Regions from separate parts of the Synechocystis sp. LEGE 06083 genome, predicted to be linked through region 1. Evidence: predicted binding sites of a transcription regulator. Region 1 holds the regulator's gene; each other region holds the start of a gene.
What was found. The regulator NtcA, encoded in region 1, controls nitrogen genes in cyanobacteria. The targets are predictions, from matches to a motif close to GTANCNNNNGNTAC.
Positions count from the first base shown of each region.

Region 2: IQ219_RS06840 (DUF4278 domain-containing protein) is a predicted target of NtcA. The motif match lies at 1,204-1,217, and genes of this name have one in related genera.
Region 3: urtA (urea ABC transporter substrate-binding protein) is a predicted target of NtcA. The motif match lies at 1,913-1,926, and genes of this name have one in related genera.

Region 1 is NZ_JADEWJ010000054.1:1,101-11,647, reverse strand. Features, by position in the region: gene IQ219_RS06305 (GTPase family protein) at 1-1,068, opposite strand, end outside; gene IQ219_RS06300 (TIGR00300 family protein) at 1,252-3,369, shown strand; gene IQ219_RS06295 (hypothetical protein) at 3,611-4,132, shown strand; partial or broken gene recR (recombination mediator RecR) at 4,256-4,953, opposite strand; gene IQ219_RS06285 (DUF3146 family protein) at 5,069-5,317, shown strand; gene IQ219_RS06280 (alpha/beta hydrolase) at 6,056-7,789, opposite strand; gene IQ219_RS06275 (hypothetical protein) at 8,036-8,284, shown strand; gene ntcA (global nitrogen regulator NtcA) at 8,357-9,034, shown strand; gene IQ219_RS06265 (DUF3084 domain-containing protein) at 9,044-10,519, shown strand.
Region 2 is NZ_JADEWJ010000061.1:11,514-14,879, forward strand. Features, by position in the region: gene eno (phosphopyruvate hydratase) at 1-305, opposite strand, end outside; gene IQ219_RS06835 (tetratricopeptide repeat protein) at 430-1,176, opposite strand; gene IQ219_RS06840 (DUF4278 domain-containing protein) at 1,301-1,750, shown strand; gene bchN (ferredoxin:protochlorophyllide reductase (ATP-dependent) subunit N) at 1,880-3,289, opposite strand; gene IQ219_RS06850 (endonuclease domain-containing protein) at 3,332-3,366, opposite strand, start outside.
Region 3 is NZ_JADEWJ010000024.1:4,205-7,570, forward strand. Features, by position in the region: gene radA (DNA repair protein RadA) at 1-201, opposite strand, end outside; gene urtA (urea ABC transporter substrate-binding protein) at 387-1,715, opposite strand; gene IQ219_RS03305 (DNA polymerase III subunit delta') at 2,019-2,981, opposite strand; gene IQ219_RS03310 (methyltransferase domain-containing protein) at 3,050-3,366, shown strand, end outside.

The DNA.
Region 1 (10,547 bases):
CTGCTCATAACCGGGACTGTCCCAGAGCAACAGGGTTTGGTCGTCCTGAGTTTGCCATTCATACTTGGTAATTTCCGTGGTGCTGGGCAGTAAATCGGTCACTGCCAGATTGGTTTGAAAGAGGGCATTAATGAGGCTACTTTTCCCTGCCCCAGTGCGCCCCACTAATAAAATATTGACCGGCTGTTGCTCCACTTCCTGGGGGGATTGCCCCTGGGCCAAAATATTTTGCAAAGTCTGGCTTTTGGCTTTCACCAGCCCTGGGATTGGGTTGCCCCCACTGGCAAAATTGTCCGGTAAATTACCACTGGCCGGATTGTACAAGGCGATCGCCTGGCGACAGAGAGTGCGGAGGGTTGCTTCCCGTAACTGTTGACTGAGGTTAACTAACAATTGCTGGGTAGCCTGCTGATTGCTCTGTTGACTAGCTAGCCGTGCCGCCGCCGCCACCGGATTAAGCAACCACTGACCCCAGTACCACGCCTGCCAAATTTTTTTCAGGGATGGTTCTAGCTTTTGATAGACCTCATAGGATTGATATACTTGGGACAAGGAAACTTGATTGAGGGTGGGGGAAAGGTTAGCGACCCAGCGGTCCATATCATCCACCGTACCCCGGATCAAACCATAGGCATCCGGCACATAAATATTTAGTAAAGGGTATTTCACTTCCGGGTAATAGCTCTGGGCCACCGCTGTCACCACTTGTTGACATCTCTGCCAAAACAATGGCCAATCCTGCCACACTGGCACATCTTGGCGGGAAGCCTGCAGTATCTCGTTTAGCGCTTCCTCGATTTTCTCCACGTTAACGTCCGCCGTGGGTTCCCCCAGGGAAACGGTGGGAAAAGATACCTGCCCATTGGGGGCTGCTAGGGGGGCTGTCCACCGCACCAGCAACCACCGCCAACCAAGGAAAATTAACACTACCACCGCCCAAACCCAGTTCAAGTGCCAAGCATTAATTTGCCAACTGGCCGCCACCAACAAAAAGGTGATTACCCCCGCAATGGGTAACACTAAAATCACTCCCTGCCAGGGGCGGAGACGGAAATTGGCGATCGCCATGGGGGCTCTCAACAAAAAAACATTGTCCCCATGGTATGGGCCCAGGGGCAAAGTTTCAACAGGGATACCGTGATAGAATGAAAGGTTGGATTCCGCCTGCCTGGAAAGCTGATTTACGACCTTACTCCAACCAGGATTTGTCTCTAGATATACTTGCAAACCAACTTTTTTACTTCTTCAACCATGGCTGACGATATTCGCATTTTGATGTGCCCCCCCGACCACTACGACGTGGACTACGTAATTAATCCTTGGATGGAGGGCAATATCCACAAATCCTCCCAGGAGCGGGCCGTAGAGCAATGGAAAAAACTACACCAGACCATCAAAGAATGCGCCATTGTGGACTTGGTGAAGCCGGCAAAGGGTTGGCCTGATATGGTCTTCACCGCCAATGCGGGGCTGGTATTGGGAGAAAATGTGGTGCTCAGTCGCTTCTACCACAAAGAACGCCAAGGGGAAGAACCCTATTTCAAAGCTTGGTTTGAAGAAAATGGTTTCACTGTTTACGAACTGCCCCAGGATTTGCCCTTTGAAGGGGCCGGGGACGCCCTGTTTGACCGGGAAGGTCGTTGGTTGTGGGCGGGTTATGGTTTCCGCTCCGAACTAGATTCCCATCCCTACATTGCCAAATGGCTGGATACGGAAGTAGTTTCCCTGCGGTTAATTGACGAGCGTTTTTACCACCTTGATACCTGTTTTTGCCCCCTGAGTGGTGGTTATTTACTCTATTATCCCCCTGCCTTTGACGCCTACTCCAACCGGGTAATTGAGATGCGCATTCCCCCGGAAAAACGGATCATTGTCGAGGAGTTAGATGCGGTTAATTTTGCTTGCAATGCGGTCAATGTTAACGACATCATCATCATGAATTTGGTCAGTCGAACCCTGAAGGATAAGTTGGCTGAGGCCGGCTTTACGGTGCGGGAAACTCCCCTGACGGAATTTTTAAAAGCGGGGGGAGCAGCCAAATGTCTGACCCTACGGGTAACGGAGCCTATTCTGGAAGATGTCCATGCCACCGTTTCCATTGAAAGTCGGGTGATTCGCATGGAGGGCCATTTACTTGATGCCGGCATCCTCAACCAAGCCCTGGATTTGGTGGTGGAAAACAGCGGTAGTTTCCGGGTGTTGAACTTCAATTTGGGGGTAGAGCGCAACAGTACCTCCAGCGCGGAAGTCAGGGTTTCAGCCCCCTCCCACCAGATTATGGAAGAGATCATGACCGAACTGATTGATCTCGGCGCAGTGCCGCCTCCCCAGGAACTCTGTGATATCAACACCGAAACGGTAATCCAAGCAGGGGTAGCTCCAGATGATTTTTATGTCAGCACCATTTATCCCACGGAGGTGCGGGTTAATTGCGAATGGGTCCAGGTGACAGGACAACGGATGGATGCGGCCATTGTCGTCACTAGCAATCCTCCTTCGGCCCGCTGTGTACTCCTCCGGGATCTCCAGGTCGGCGATCGGGTCATGGTAGGAGTTGAAGGCATTCGTACCATCAAAAAAGTCGAATCCCATGACGGCGGAGCCCGCAAAGAAAATAAAGAGTTTGCCTTCATGGCGGCGGGGGTTTCCAGCGAGCGTCGGGTGGAACTTTTGGTAGAACAAATTGCCTGGGAAATGCGCCAAATCCGGGACCAGGGAGGCAAAATTGTCGTCACTGCAGGGCCTGTGGTGATCCACACCGGCGGCGCCCAACACCTTTCCCATCTGGTGCGGGAGGGCTATGTCCATGCTCTGCTGGGGGGCAATGCGATCGCCGTCCATGACATTGAGCAGGCCACCATGGGTACCTCCCTCGGAGTCGATATGCAACGGGGCATCCCAGTGCGGGGGGGACACCGTCACCATCTGAAAATTATTAACACTGTGCGGCGCTATGGTGGTATCCACGAAGCGGTGGAAGCTGGATTTATTAGCAAAGGGGTCATGTACGAATGCGTGAAAAATAACGTCCCCTATTGCCTAGCCGGTTCCATTCGGGATGATGGCCCCCTGCCCGATACAGAAATGGACCTAGTCCAAGCCCAGGGTTGTTACAGCGAGTTAATTCAAGGGGCAGATATGATCCTGATGCTGTCCAGCATGTTGCACTCCATTGGAGTAGGTAATATGACTCCTTCCGGGGTAAAAATGGTCTGTGTGGACATCAACCCCGCTGTGGTAACCAAGCTCAGTGACCGGGGCTCGGTGGAATCCGTCGGAGTGGTCACCGATGTGGGTTTATTCCTCAGTCTTTTGGTACGGCAACTGCAACAACTCACCAGACCCTACAGTCTGAACGAAACCTTTTAACTTTTGTCCTAGTTTTTGGCCCTGGGGTGTTACCTGTGGGGCCAGGGCTAGTAAATTGGAAATATCAAGAAGTAGGTAAAAAAGTTTTAAGGGATGGGGTCAAACCTTCCCCGTCTCCGAGGAACTATATTATACTTTTAGCGTCGGGGTCTGGATTTTGGCCCCAGCTAAAAATTGATTTTCGTGATTCACAAGCGAGGTTATCGTGTTAAACAAATCTGTTCAAACCCTCTCTGGAGTTTTGCTTGCTGCTGCTGCCCTAGGTTTTGCTGCCCCCGCCCAAGCTGAGCCTTTTCAAACCAAGGGTAACATTTTATTGAGCCAACTTCCTGGCCATGACATGTATGCCCCCATCAACGAGCAAATGAGCTTCGATGGGCTGGCGATCGGTCGGGTACGGGGCAAGGTTGGTAGTATCATCCAAGTTGAACTGTTACCCTATGGTGACTTCCCTGGTTACATTGAAGTGAGCGACAACAGCCGCATCTACCACTGGGACGGCGCCGGTGCTGCTGAACCCGGTGATGACGTTTTGCTCCAGCCCGTGTTCGATGACAATGGTAACTACATCCGCACCGATTTCTATTCTGCGGCTCACCCCACCTGGTTGACCCGTTTGGATCTCAAGGAAGTTCAAGAAGTCACCATTTCCGAAATTAACTTCCAATCCTCCGAACCTGTTGGTTTGCCCCCCGTGACCCGGTCCGCCCCTGCCGCCGTAGCCCCCGCTCCGGCTCCCATGCCCGTCCGTGGTCTTTGGTAAGCCGTCTGGTTACGCGATGATCTTATTTTACCGGCTTCTTTAATAGCTGGACTTAGTGTCTATATTCTCCTAAGCGTTGTGTTCACAGCGCTTTTTTAGCGATCGCCATTTATCCGCAAGCAACTAAAGTTCCCGTCGTCCCTCCAGGGCCCGAGCCAGGGTAACCTCATCGGCATATTCCAAATCTCCCCCCATGGGTAAACCAAAGGCAATGCGGGTAACTTTGGTAAAAGGTTGCAGTAATTTACCCAGATACAAAGTGGTGGTTTCCCCTTCCACGCTGGGACTAATGGCTAAAATCACCTCGGTAATTTCCGGCTGACTAACCCGATGCAATAGGGGCTGAATGGTCAACTGCTCCGGGCCAATGCCGTCCATGGGGGAAATTACCCCGCCCAAGACATGGTACTTGCCCCGAAATTCCCTGGTTTTTTCCAAGGCAATTACATCCCTGGGATCACTGACCACACAGATAACACTGTTATCCCGTTGGGGATGGCGACAAATATCACAGACGGGCTCAGCGGATAAATGGAAGCAGACCTGGCACTGCCCCACCCGTTTTTTAGCGTCGAGGAGGGCTTGGGCTAAGTTTTCTACCTCCGCATCGGGGCGCTTGAGGAGATGTAGAGCAAGACGTTGGGCCGTTTTTGGTCCCACACTGGGGAGCCGTTGCAATTGTTCAATGAGACGGGCTAGGGGAGGAGTGTAAATGGCGCCAAGACCTCCTGGTGCGAGAGAAATTTTACTAATGGGGGCAAGTAAATAGCCGTAGAAACCAAGAGCTGATGGGCAATGGAATCGACGGCCATCTTCCACATATATTGTGCTACGCTATCGCCAATTATCGGCAAAACTTTCCGGGGTAATGTTTAATTCAGCGTAGATAGACCAACTGTTTGAACTTTATCCATTCCTTGTCCACCCGTATTTCCTATGCCTCAAACCAAAGCCCACCTGAGAGTGACTACCCATTCCTGGCCCGGAGGTTTTCTGGCTGGGGAAGTACGGGCAGGGAACTATGAATGGCAATTTCACTGGAATTTTCGGGGGGGCAAATTGCGAGTACAGCCTTCCCTTGGGCGATCGCTCATTTTTGAGCCCCTGGGACGTTTTTTAGAACGGAGTGATTATCAATTGGAGCCGGGGGGGGACTATGAATTCATTCTCCGCAGTCGGCTTTAGAGATTGTTTAAAAAGCCCCCTGGCCCTGAAGTTTTGGGGGCAACTGGAAAAAAATCCCCCAGAGTTGCGGTCGCCTTAGTGGGTAAGCTGAGACTTTGCCAACAGGCTCTAGGCTCGACTTTGTCTATTTAGGGCGCATAACAAAGTAGATGAGACCAGGTATGGAATAACCGGGCAGGAATTTTTACCACATGAGTCTTGTCTGAAGATGTCGGAAAAGTCTGGAATTGCCATAATCGCTTCCTGACCAAGGCTAAAGCATCCACTTGACAACATGGGCATGGCTTGAGCGTACTGGGTCTCTATAGATACCCCCAGCTGCAATCTGTTTTCCCCAGCAGCAGTCTATTCTACCGTCTAATCCCAACAGTAGCGTGCCAGTGGGGATAAACTCTGCCGGCCCCGTTGTTTATATCGTTAAACGCTCGTTGCTAGTCCCACATAACTGACTTAAAATTCTAAAATTTTAGAGGGGGTATTCCATAATTCAAGTTGTACTGATAGCATTGCCGACGGGATAGGGCATTTCTCCTTTTTTTTGAAATTGCCTACGCTGATATCGCCATTTTAGCTTCTCTTTTCTGATAGAAGAGCGATATCACAAAATTACTAAGGAGTTCTAATTGGGCCAAGACTTCCATCAGCATTTCCGTCATTGGACAAATATTCGCCATTTATGATCTTAGTCAAGATCGCAGTCTATTGTCCCAAGCAGATTAATACCGGTAAAACACCCCCTTAAAAATTGTCAGAAATAGTTTGGGTGGGGAACTCATTGGGGGGAGCAATTATGCCATTGGTGCGGCGGAACTGGTCAATCTCTTTGATTAAGGCTCCCTCAGATTTTTGGCTAATCAAATAAAACTTGAACTCCTGATCTTGGCTAAGGTAGGCTGCGTGGGCTGCACCATTCTCCACTAGGGGGCGGAAACTTTCATCCCGGGCTACATATAACTGGAAGAAAGGCACCATCACCGCAGAACCGTAGGCATGGAGCAAGTTAGGGTCGGGCAAGTTTAAGTTAACTGCTTCCACTGATTCCACTACGTTTTTGATGTTGGCATCAATTTTGGAGAAGTCCACATGAGCTTGCCCCTCCATCAGTGTTAGGTACTTGTCCCGGCTGGCTAGGCGAGGAAAAGAACGGGCCTGCTCCAACACAAAGGGGGTGGCGGGATCATAACTTCCCCCCAGCAGTAGCACAGGCACAGTTACCCGATGCAACCCTGATACGCCGAAGAGGGCACTATTGACCGGATTAGCCGCTAGCACCGCTACTACCCGGGGATCGCGAAAGTCGTAGTCAGACCTGGGCAGGGTCAAAGCATCGCACTGTAGTAGGAGAGCGGTATTCGGTACCCCTTGGCCAATGGTACACTCCGATTCTAAAAAGTCCCAATCAATGGTGGCTCCGGCCACGGCCAAAGCCCCATAACCACCAAAGGAGTGGCCACCCACCCCCACTTCCGTTAGGTTAAGGCGATCGCCAAATTCACTGGCATTACGGCGTTCCAACTCATCGATGACATAACTGATGTCCTTGGGTCGGTCAATAAATTCCGTGGGATAGTAACCTTGGCGAGAAGTGCGGTTGAGCAGAGCCTGGGCCTGGAGAATGTCACTACCGGGGTGTTGGGGCAGAGCCACTACAAAACCATAGGAAGCCATTTTTTCGGCGGCAACATCGAAATCTTCAGGGCGAGAGGCTAAACCATGGGAAAAAACTAAAACTGGAGTTTTACCCGGTTTCCAGCGTTGGGGACGGTACACATCCACATAAAAACGACGGTTACGACTTTGGTCAGTTAACCACCAGGTTTCCTTGGGAGCCACACCGTAGGGGCCCATTTCAGTGGGGTCAGGCAAGACGCTAAAGTCAATCTCCCCTTCTGAAGCGGCTTCAATTTCCGAGAGGGCAATCATTTTCTGGATAAAGTGTTGGGACGCATTGACTAACAGTTGGGCTGCCCTGGCCCTCTGTTCTACGACTTCCCCTTGGAAATGAATGTCGGTGGGATACTTCCTAATAAAATTGATCAGGCTTAATCCCCCCTCGGGATCCTGAGCAGCCTGGACGATCGCCGCCCGAATGCCATATTTGGAGTTAGCTCCCCAAGGCGCATTGAGAATAAACGCGGCCCGAGCTAAGGAATCTTCCCCCAGACTAGTGTTAAAAAAGTTGCTGAGCACCACGGGGTCTACCTCTGCCCGGAGCCCCATAATTTCCCTTAACTTGGTCAGTTTTTCTTCGGAGGCTCCCACTAGGTTGAATAAAAAGCTGAGATTGGAGTCCACAGTGCCATCCTGCACAAATCGTTCCAGGGATTCCACCCGCACTGTCAACTTAATGGGCCCGTAGGTAAAAAAGATATTTTCTGCGGTTTTGCCCGGCAATTGGACGGCGATCGCCGTGAGGGTTCCCAAACAAATGGACTGCAACCAACGACGGAGGTTTGAGGGGAAGGTGACCATGGAAGCCATATTAGGGTTAATAAAGGGCGGGAACAACCAAGTTGCTGGACTGGAGCAATAGGCAAGAAACCTGAGCTAATTCTAGGCAATTTTTTTGCCATTGCCCCTAACGTAAAGTTATTTTTTTCTTCGTTACCTTTTGTTACCTAAAATTCAACAGAGGCAATCTAGACTGGACCTTTTGTCACCGTTGCTCCGTCCACGGAATGGGGGATAATCTAGACGAGATCATTAGGGACCCTGACTATGCAAAAAGCCGACGAATTTGCCATCCACCTGTTTTTGGCCAATGGCCATCGGGAAGAAGTCCGCTTCATGACCATTCAAGATTTTCAAAAATGGTACAGCAACGAAGTTGTGCCCAAGCACGACTCCCAGGAATTTATCAGTGTGCCGATCAAAAATATTCAAGGTGAGTACATGGTGGTGCGACCTTCGGCGATCGTTGCCATCCGGGTGGAACCAATTTTCTTTGGCAGTGTGGAGCGCATGTAATCCATTGTGTATAATCTTGATACAGAATGGGGTTTTGCACTTCCCTTGATGCCCCCATTACCGTGAACGTGCATGGATCAGTCCCTAACCCAAGATCGTCCCCTAGCGGCAGTGTTTCGACGCTTAGGCAGTGAGTTGATGCCCCCGGTGGTGGAAACTTTTGATCGGAGTAAAACAATTTTTTTTCCTGGGGATCCGGCGGAACGGGTTTATTTTTTGCTCAAGGGAGCGGTTAAGTTATCTCGGGTCTACGAAGCAGGGGAAGAGATCACCGTCGCTCTGCTGAGGGAGAACAGTGTTTTTGGGGTATTATCGTTAGTTACAGGGCAACGTTCTGACCGTTTTTATCACGCAGTGGCTTTTACTCCGGTGGAGTTGCTGTCTGCCCCCATTGAACAGGTGGAACAGGCTCTCAAGGAGCATCCCGACCTCTCATTGTTAATGTTGCAGGGCCTTTCTTCCCGCATCCTCCAGACGGAAATGATGATTGAAACCCTAGCCCACCGGGACATGGGTTCTCGTTTGGTTAGCTTTTTGTTGATCCTCTGTAGAGATTTTGGTGTACCTGCCCCGGACGGCATTCGCATTGACCTCAAGTTATCCCACCAGGCGATCGCCGAAGCCATTGGTTCCACCAGGGTAACGGTGACCAGGCTCTTGGGGGATTTGCGGGAAGGCAATATGATCTCCATCACGAAAAAGAAAATTACCGTGCATAATCCCGTTGCTCTCAGTCAACAGTTTACCTAGCCACCCCCTATGACCAGTGCCTATATTCTGGTTCTTTCTGTCCTGGTCCTGGGCGGGATCATTGCTGCGCTGGGGGATCATTTAGGCAGTAAGGTGGGGAAAGCTCGCCTACGCTTGTTTACACTACGACCCCGACAAACGGCAGTGGTGTTGACGGTAATTACTGGTACCCTAATTTCCGCTTCCACCCTAGGTATTTTGTTCACTTTTAGTAAATCCCTGCGGGAAGGGGTATTTCAACTGGATGATATTTTGGGTCAGTTGAGGGTGGCCAAAGCAGAATTGGAGCAGGCTAGCCAAGCCAAAGAGGAGATTGAATCAGAATTGAGTGCAGTACGTCAGGAGCAAAAGCTAGTACAAGAGCGGAGTCGAGAGTTAGACCGTAATTACACCAGGGCATTGCAACTGTTGCGTCGGGTATCCCAGCAATCCCGAAATTTGCGCCAGGAAGTGACTAATCTGTCGGCGGAAAGGGCGGAGTTAAATCAACAAAAGGACTCCCTATTGGCGGAAGCCACGGAGCTCCAGAGTCAAGTGAAGTTGCGAGACCAGGAATTGTCCAAACGCCAGGAACGCATTGCTCAACAGGAGAAAGTCCTTGCCCGTCAGCAGGAACAGGTGAAGTCTTTGGAGCAGAGGTTTGCTTCTTTGGAAGCCCAGCGCCAACAACTACAGGCGGAAATCAATCAACGGGACACCAAAATTGATCAACTCGACCAGGCGATCGCCGCTAAAGATAATGACATCCAGGTGCGGGAAGAAAAATTACAGGGGCTAGAAACGGAACTCAGTTTTCTGCAAAGGGAAGTGGAAGAACTAGAGCGTTATTACCAAGATTACCAAGAATTACGGGGGCAACAAATTGCCATTCTGCGAGGTCAGTTATTGGCCTTTGGTGGACTAAAGGTGGTAAGCACCGAAGCTGTCAGTGCTGCGGTGGATCAATTATTACGTCAGGCCAATCGCACCGCTCTGCAATTGGTCAAAACCCCCAATATGCCAGTGCCCGATGAACCCATTGTCCGGGTGACCACTGCCCAGGTGGATAGCATTAAAAACCAACTGCAACCAGGGCAGGAATATGTTATCCGGGTACTATCGGCGGGGAATTATGTGCAGGAAGAAAGGGAAATTCGCGTCTTTTTCGACGTGGTGCCTAACCGTCAAGTTTTCCGAGAATCTGAAACCATTGCCACCATTTCCCTCGAATCCTCTGACTTTAGCGAAGTTGATGTCCAAAAACGGATTGATTATCTCCTCGCTGCCGCCCAATTCCGAGCCCGTCGGGAAGGCATTCTGGGACCCATTCAGGTGGAAGATGGACGCATTAAAACCCTAATTGATTTTATTGAACAACTCCGTCGCCAATCTGATAATCCCCCCAATGAGGTGCGGGCGATCGCCGCCGAGAATACGTCGGTGGTGGGACCGCTAAAAATCAGGATTATTGCCTTGAGGGGCAATGAAATTGTCTTTGAAAACTGATGGGCAAACCTGGACACCATCCCCTTGC
Region 2 (3,366 bases), on a different contig from region 1:
CGGTCAATCATGGCCTGATCCACCGCCATTTGATCGAAGGCATCCAGACCTTCCACCACCGGGGCAATTTTTTCCGTCACGTTCCGTACTGCTTTTTCCACCCCTTTCCCGTCATAGCGCTTGGGGTCTCCGTCCCGCAATTCATGGGCTTCAAAACTGCCTGTGGAAGCACCACTGGGCACCTGGGCAATGCCGTGGGCCCCACTTTCCAGCCGGACTTCCGCTTCGATGGTGGGGCGACCCCTGGAGTCTAAAATTTCCCGGGCGGCGATTTCTTCAATGGTGGCGGGGACTTTACTTAACATCGGTGTGTAATGCTCCAAACACAGTTGACAGCCATAATTATAGGGGTATCCCCTTCCCCTCTCCGGTATTTCTGCCCTGGATACTAAGGGAAAGTTGTGGCCCTGTGACCTACGCTGGCAAAAGTTATAGGCCCAACTCACTCATTTGATCCAAAGCTTCTAGGTAACCAAGGCGATCGCCACGGTTGAGGTAAGCCTGGGCAGAAAACAGCAGATCTTGACGGGAATTGTCTAGTTGTCCGGCTTGGAAGTGGGCCAAACCCCGGTTATAAATGGCGTTGATGTAGTCCGGCCTGAGCACCAGCACCCGGTTGTAGTCGGCGATCGCCTGGCCGTATTGTCCCAGTTGGAAATAACTATTGGCCCGGTTGTAGTAGGCCTTATAGCGGTTCGGATCGTAGGTGATGGCCTGGGTAAAATCCTGGATAGCTGTGTGGTGGTCCTGCTGTTGGCTATAAAGATTACCCCGGTTGATGTAGGGGGGAATGTAATAACGGTCTAGGGCAATACTGCGGCCATAGTCGGCGATCGCCTGGTCCACATTGCCGAGCCTCTCCCAAGCCAAACCACGGTTATAGTGGGTTTCCGGCGAGTCTGGACTCAGCTTCAGCACGGCCGAGAATAACTCCACTGCTTCAGCGTAATTGCCCGCTTCCCCAGCCTTGACCCCCCGGGCAAAAATGGCATCAGGTGTCATAGCCGATTCCAGCACCACTACTTCCTGGGTTGCTCCGGTCTGACCTAGGGCCATATTCATACCCACGGCGATCGCCAGGGCCAAAGGAATATTGACCAATGCGCCAGCCAAGGACGACAGAAAACTTCTTCCGCTTAAACCAGGGCAAAAGTAATTGCTTAAATCAGCTTTCATTTGGGACTAGCGAGATTATGCTAGAAGGTATTACAACATACACAGCCGGTAAATGAATAAAGGGAAAATGGACCGGAAACTGTGCCGAAGATATCAAAGATAGCAAAAGTGATCAAGCAAAGCTATGGAATTTACTTTTTTACTGCCACTAACTATTGGCTTAATGGTTGGATATAAAGCCTGGGGCTCCCGCCATGATATTGCCCATCTAGCAGTGATTTTTGCCGTTGCCAACCTACTGGCAAGTTTACTCTTAGCGCCCTGGGAAGTCAAAGTTGTTTTGCTAATACTAACGGCTATAGTCGTTGGCCCTTTATGGCAAAGCTTTGAGAATAAAAATACTCTTGCAAATACTCAAACTATTGACAGTAAAGAGACAGAGCTTCATTATCGTGGCATTAGCTACGAATCTTCAAAATCAGCAGCTCCCATCGAAAAAACTGAGAAAATCAGTAAATGTTACCGGGGCATCGACTATGAATCTTCTGAAACATGTACTCCCCAAAATAATGAGGTAAAGGGAAAAGTAATTAAATATCGCGGCGTTGATATAGGAACTAAAAAACAAGACTAATCACCTTTTTGAGCAATAGCTACAATCCTTGAAAAAAGAAACCCATTGCCCCTGGCGATCGCCGTTCGACCTGCCGAGACAATGGGGTTATCTGTTTGTAAAATAGTTCAGCCCAAAGGCGATCGGAATCTAAACCTGAGCAGGCACATCTTTGGCAATTAACTTATCCCAGCCCAATTCCCCTAGTTGGGAGTTACGCCGTAGGGGACGGGTAGCTAATTCCAAAATATCCCGAGCATTGGTAAAGCCATGGATTTGGGCAAAGGTAAATTCCACCGACCATTTAGTATTGATTCCCTGGGCTTCCAAAGGATTAGCATGGGCCATGCCGGTGATCACTAAATCTGGTTGCAGGGCTTTAATCCGTTGAATTTGATTGTAGTTATCAGGTTTTTCCACAATGTTTGGCAAGGGAACCCCCATGTCAGCACAGGTTTTTTCCAGTAGAGCTAATTCCGCCGCTTGATAACGTTTATCCATATAGGGAATGCCAATTTCAGGGCAGGTCATGCCACAACGAATCAGGAAACGGGCCAGGGAAACTTCCAGCAGATTGTCCCCCATAAAAAATACCGATTTACCCCGAATTAACTTAATGTAATCCTCCAAACTTTCCCAAATTTGGGCTTCCCGTTCCTCTAATCCTTGGGGTTCAATGCCCAACACAGAGCAAATTTTTTCAATCCAGGCCCTGGTGCCATCGGGACCAATGGGAAATGGAGCACCAATTAATTTACATTTACGGCGACGCATCAATGTGGTGGCGGTACGGCTGAGGAAAGGATTGACCCCGGCCACATAGTAACCTTCGTCAATTACAGGTAATTCCGTATAACGTTTGGCGGGTAACCAACCAGATACTTTAACTCCCTGTTTTTTCAACTCTAACGTTAAATTAGTCACCACTGGATCGGGCAAAGAACCAAACAAAACTAACGGCTGATGATCCACATATTCCGACTCAACTTTTTCCGCATCAGCTTTGCGACCAAAGGTTAACAACTTTTGAATGGCATTACGTTCTTCCTTGTCTTCCCCTTGCACTTGAGCAGAGGTGGGACATTTGTGGGCCATGGAAGCCAGCACTGTATCTTCCCCTTGGGTAAAAGCATAATCCAAGCCATTAGCCCGGGCAGTGACGATGGGAATACCAATTTCTGCTTCTAATTGGGGCGCCAAACCTTCGAGATCCATTTTGATAATTTCGGTGGTGCAAGTGCCAATCCAGACAATCACACTGGGGTTACGATCCCGCTTAATTTGCAGACAAAGCCGTTTCAGTTCTTCATAATCTTTTAACTGGGCAGAAATATCCCCTTCTTCCAACTCTGCCATGGCATAACGGGGTTCGGCAAAAATCATTACCCCCATGGCATTTTGTAGAAAATATCCACAGGTTTTAGTACCGATAACGAGAAAAAAGCTATCTTCAATTTTTTGATAGAGCCAAGACACACAACTGATGGGACAAAAGGTGTGGTAATTGCCGGTTTCACAGTCAAAATTTAAAGCGGAAGGGGCTTGTTGGGCAACGGTCATAATTAGGTTCTCCTGGGATAGTTTGGATTTTATTTTGCCCCCCTAACCCCCCAATACTGGGGGGAATAGAGTTTGTG
Region 3 (3,366 bases), on a different contig from region 1:
CGCCTGGGGTTGACCTATTTTGACCCTGGCAGAACTGGATTTTTGCGCCCCTAAACTGCGGCGATTGGTACCGCTAGAAACGGCATTGACCACCTCTTCCTGGAGAGTGCCGTACTCATGGCATTTAGGACAACGGCCAAACCATTGGGCATGGTCGGCTCCACAGGCAGAGCAAACAAACTTTGTCCGGGCTTTAGCCATGGGTGCCAAGGAGAATAAACGTAGGGCCTATCTTGACCTAATCACCCTCAATGGAGCAAGAAAAAGCCACTGACCCATTCAAATCCCGTCAGGGGGAAATCAATGTAGCCAATGGCCCTAATAACTCAAACCATCAAACAGTGAGCAGTGTTATAGCTATTTACTCGGTTAAAAACGATGCTACCTTAGCTGGCTTTGAACTTACCGGGGTTTTCCACATCGGTGCGGGTCCAATCACAGGTGAAACCCTTGGTTTCCGGTACGAACTGGTTCCAGGGGATGGGATCAACTGGGCCTTCACTAGACCAAACAATGGTGAACTGACCTTCGTCATTGACTTCCCCAATGCGGACAGTTTTGGAAATGTGGTGGTTGGGTTGCATGGTCACCATGCCTTCCGGGGCATCAAAGGTTTGACCGATCGCCGCCGCCCGGACTTTTTCTAGCCCTTCGGGGGTTTCCCCTACATCGCCGGCCGCTTCCACCGCTGCTTTCCAGAGGTAAACGGAAATATAGGCCGCTTCCATGGGGTCATTGGTCACCCTGTCTTCGCCATACTTGGCTTTAAAGGCCGCTACAAACTTCTGGTTAGCGGGGGTATCCACGCTTTGGAAGTAGTTCCAAGAAGCATACTGACCGAGCAGATACTCCTTACCAATTTGCCGTACTTCCTCTTCCGCCACACTCACGGACATAACCGGATATTTGTCGGGGGTCAAACCAGCGGCTTGGATCTGTTTGAAGAAGGCAACGTTACTGTCCCCATTGAGGGTGTTGAAAATTACGCCACCATCGGGCAGAGCTTCTCGGATTTTGGTGATGATGGGGGTAACTTCGGTGTTGCCTAGGGGCAGGTAATCTTCCCCAAGGGTTTCGCCACCTTTGGCCTTTAACTGCTCTTTAATGATGGTGTTAGCAGTGCGGGGGAAAACGTAATCGGAACCCACCAGGAAGAACTTATTCCCTTTGTTTTCCAACAGCCAATCCACTGCCGGTTCAATTTGTTGGTTGGGGGCAGCACCGGTGTAGAAAATGTTTTTCGAACATTCCTGACCTTCGTACTGTACCGGGTACCAAAGCATGTGGTTTTTAGCTTCAAATACGGGCAGTACCGCTTTACGGCTAGCAGAAGTCCAACAACCAAAGACGTTAACTACCTTGTCTTGGTCAATCAACTTCGCTGCTTTTTCCGCAAAGGTGGGCCAATCGGAAGCACCATCTTCTTTGATGGCTTCAATGGGCCTACCCAAAACTCCACCGGCCGCATTAATTTCCTCGATCGCCAGTTCCGCCGCTTCCACTACGGTGGTTTCACTGATGGCCATGGTGCCACTGAGGGAGTGGAGTAAACCAACTTTGACTGGTTCCCCGGTGGGGGCCGTTCCTTCGGTGGGGGTGCCGGTGGGTTCAGTGGTCGGTTCTGTCCCACCACCACAGGCTTTGAGCAATAGACTGGCGCCTAGGGTTGCTGATCCATACAGCAAAAATTTACGTCTTCCAAAAGGGTTAGTCATACGCGAAAAATTATTACCTCGTAAGGATTCTAAATATGCTTGTTGGCTGGTGGAGAGGAGTTAATTGGGCGGAAACAGTGCTCTTAAAAAGTTTTTATCCGCAGTTTATTTAGGTCAACAAGGGAAGGTATTTCCGAGAGTAGGTTCGCCGGAAACAAATAAGACCCCATACTACGAGCAGGTTAAGAAACAATTATGTAGCATAGGATACCGTCTTTCCCGGACTAAACGTATTTTTGGCCCGTTTTGCTCCCATTGTCAGGGAGGTTTGGCATTGGAACCGTTCAAAGGGAACAATCTTGATTATTGGCGATGATCGCCGGAAGATGACAGACGATGGAGGGCCAGAAAAGTCGCTTCCCACACGAGGCGGGGTTGGACGTAGGCGGCCAGATACCGACGGGCTTTCTCCAAAATTTCTAGCCATTGCCGTTGGCCGTAGCTCTGCCAGTAATGGTATTGCAGATAGTCTACCAACCAAAGTTGGGCACCATTGTCGAGGTTATTGTCCACCAGTTTGGCTAAATCAAAGGCTGCCAGGGGATCGGCGGGGGGCTGAATTAACTTTTGCCGCAGTTCAGCGGGGATACTCTGCATCTGTTCCCAAGCTTCAAACAAAATGCCAGGACTGCCCTGGGCGATCGCCAACAGTTCAGGGTGATTAAGGATTTCCTGACGGCCTAGCCTTTGCAAAATTTTGGCCATGTCATCTTCCCCCAAACGATAAAAGGGAATGCGCTGGCAACGGGAAACAATGGTGGGTAGGAGGACATCGACGCTGGGGGCCAGCAGGATCAAAGTGGCCCGCCCCGGCTCCTCCAAGGTTTTTAGTAAAGCATTGGCCGCCCCTTCATTCATGGCTTGGGCTTCTTCGATCAGGATGACGGCTCTGTCCGCTTCCAAGGGAGGACGGCTGAGGAAACGGTTAATTTCTCGAATTTGTTCGACCCTGATCAGGGGAGCGGCCCGTCGTTTGAGCCCAGCTTGCTCGGCTTCGGGGGCGGTTAATAGTTTGCCCTGATGTTGAAAAGTTGGCTCTATTTTCAGGAGGTCAGGGTGATTGCCCGCAAAAAAACGTTCCTGGCGATTGGGTTGAGCTTCCCATCCCATTAATAAGGTTTCCCCAAAGGCCTTAGCAGCTAGACTTTTGCCTACCCCATCGGGGCCCACCAACAAATAGGCCGGGGCAATGCGCTCCTGGGCGATCGCCTGGTGTAGTAAGGCAATGGCTTGGTCTTGGCCAAGGATGGATTGGAAGCGATTCATGGCCCTGCCCAACTTTGTTAACCTAAACAAGATTAATACTTAACTTTCCCTGCTGTTTTAACTATTCCATGCCCGAGTCTTTGCTTCTGCCCGCTGGCCTCTTTTCCCTCTCCCTGGCGATCGCCGCCGGATTATATTTATTCACCGCCCGGGGCTATCAATCATCCGATTCCGTGGCCAACGCCTATGACCAATGGACGGAGGACGGCATTTTGGAATATTACTGGGGCGACCATATCCACCTCGGCCATTATGGTAATCCCCCGGTAGCTAAAGATTTCATCCAGTCAAAAATCGATTTTGTCCACGCCATGGCCCAGTGGGGCGGCCTAGATACATTACCCCCTGGAACTAACGTGTTGGACGTGGGTTGTGGCATTGGTGG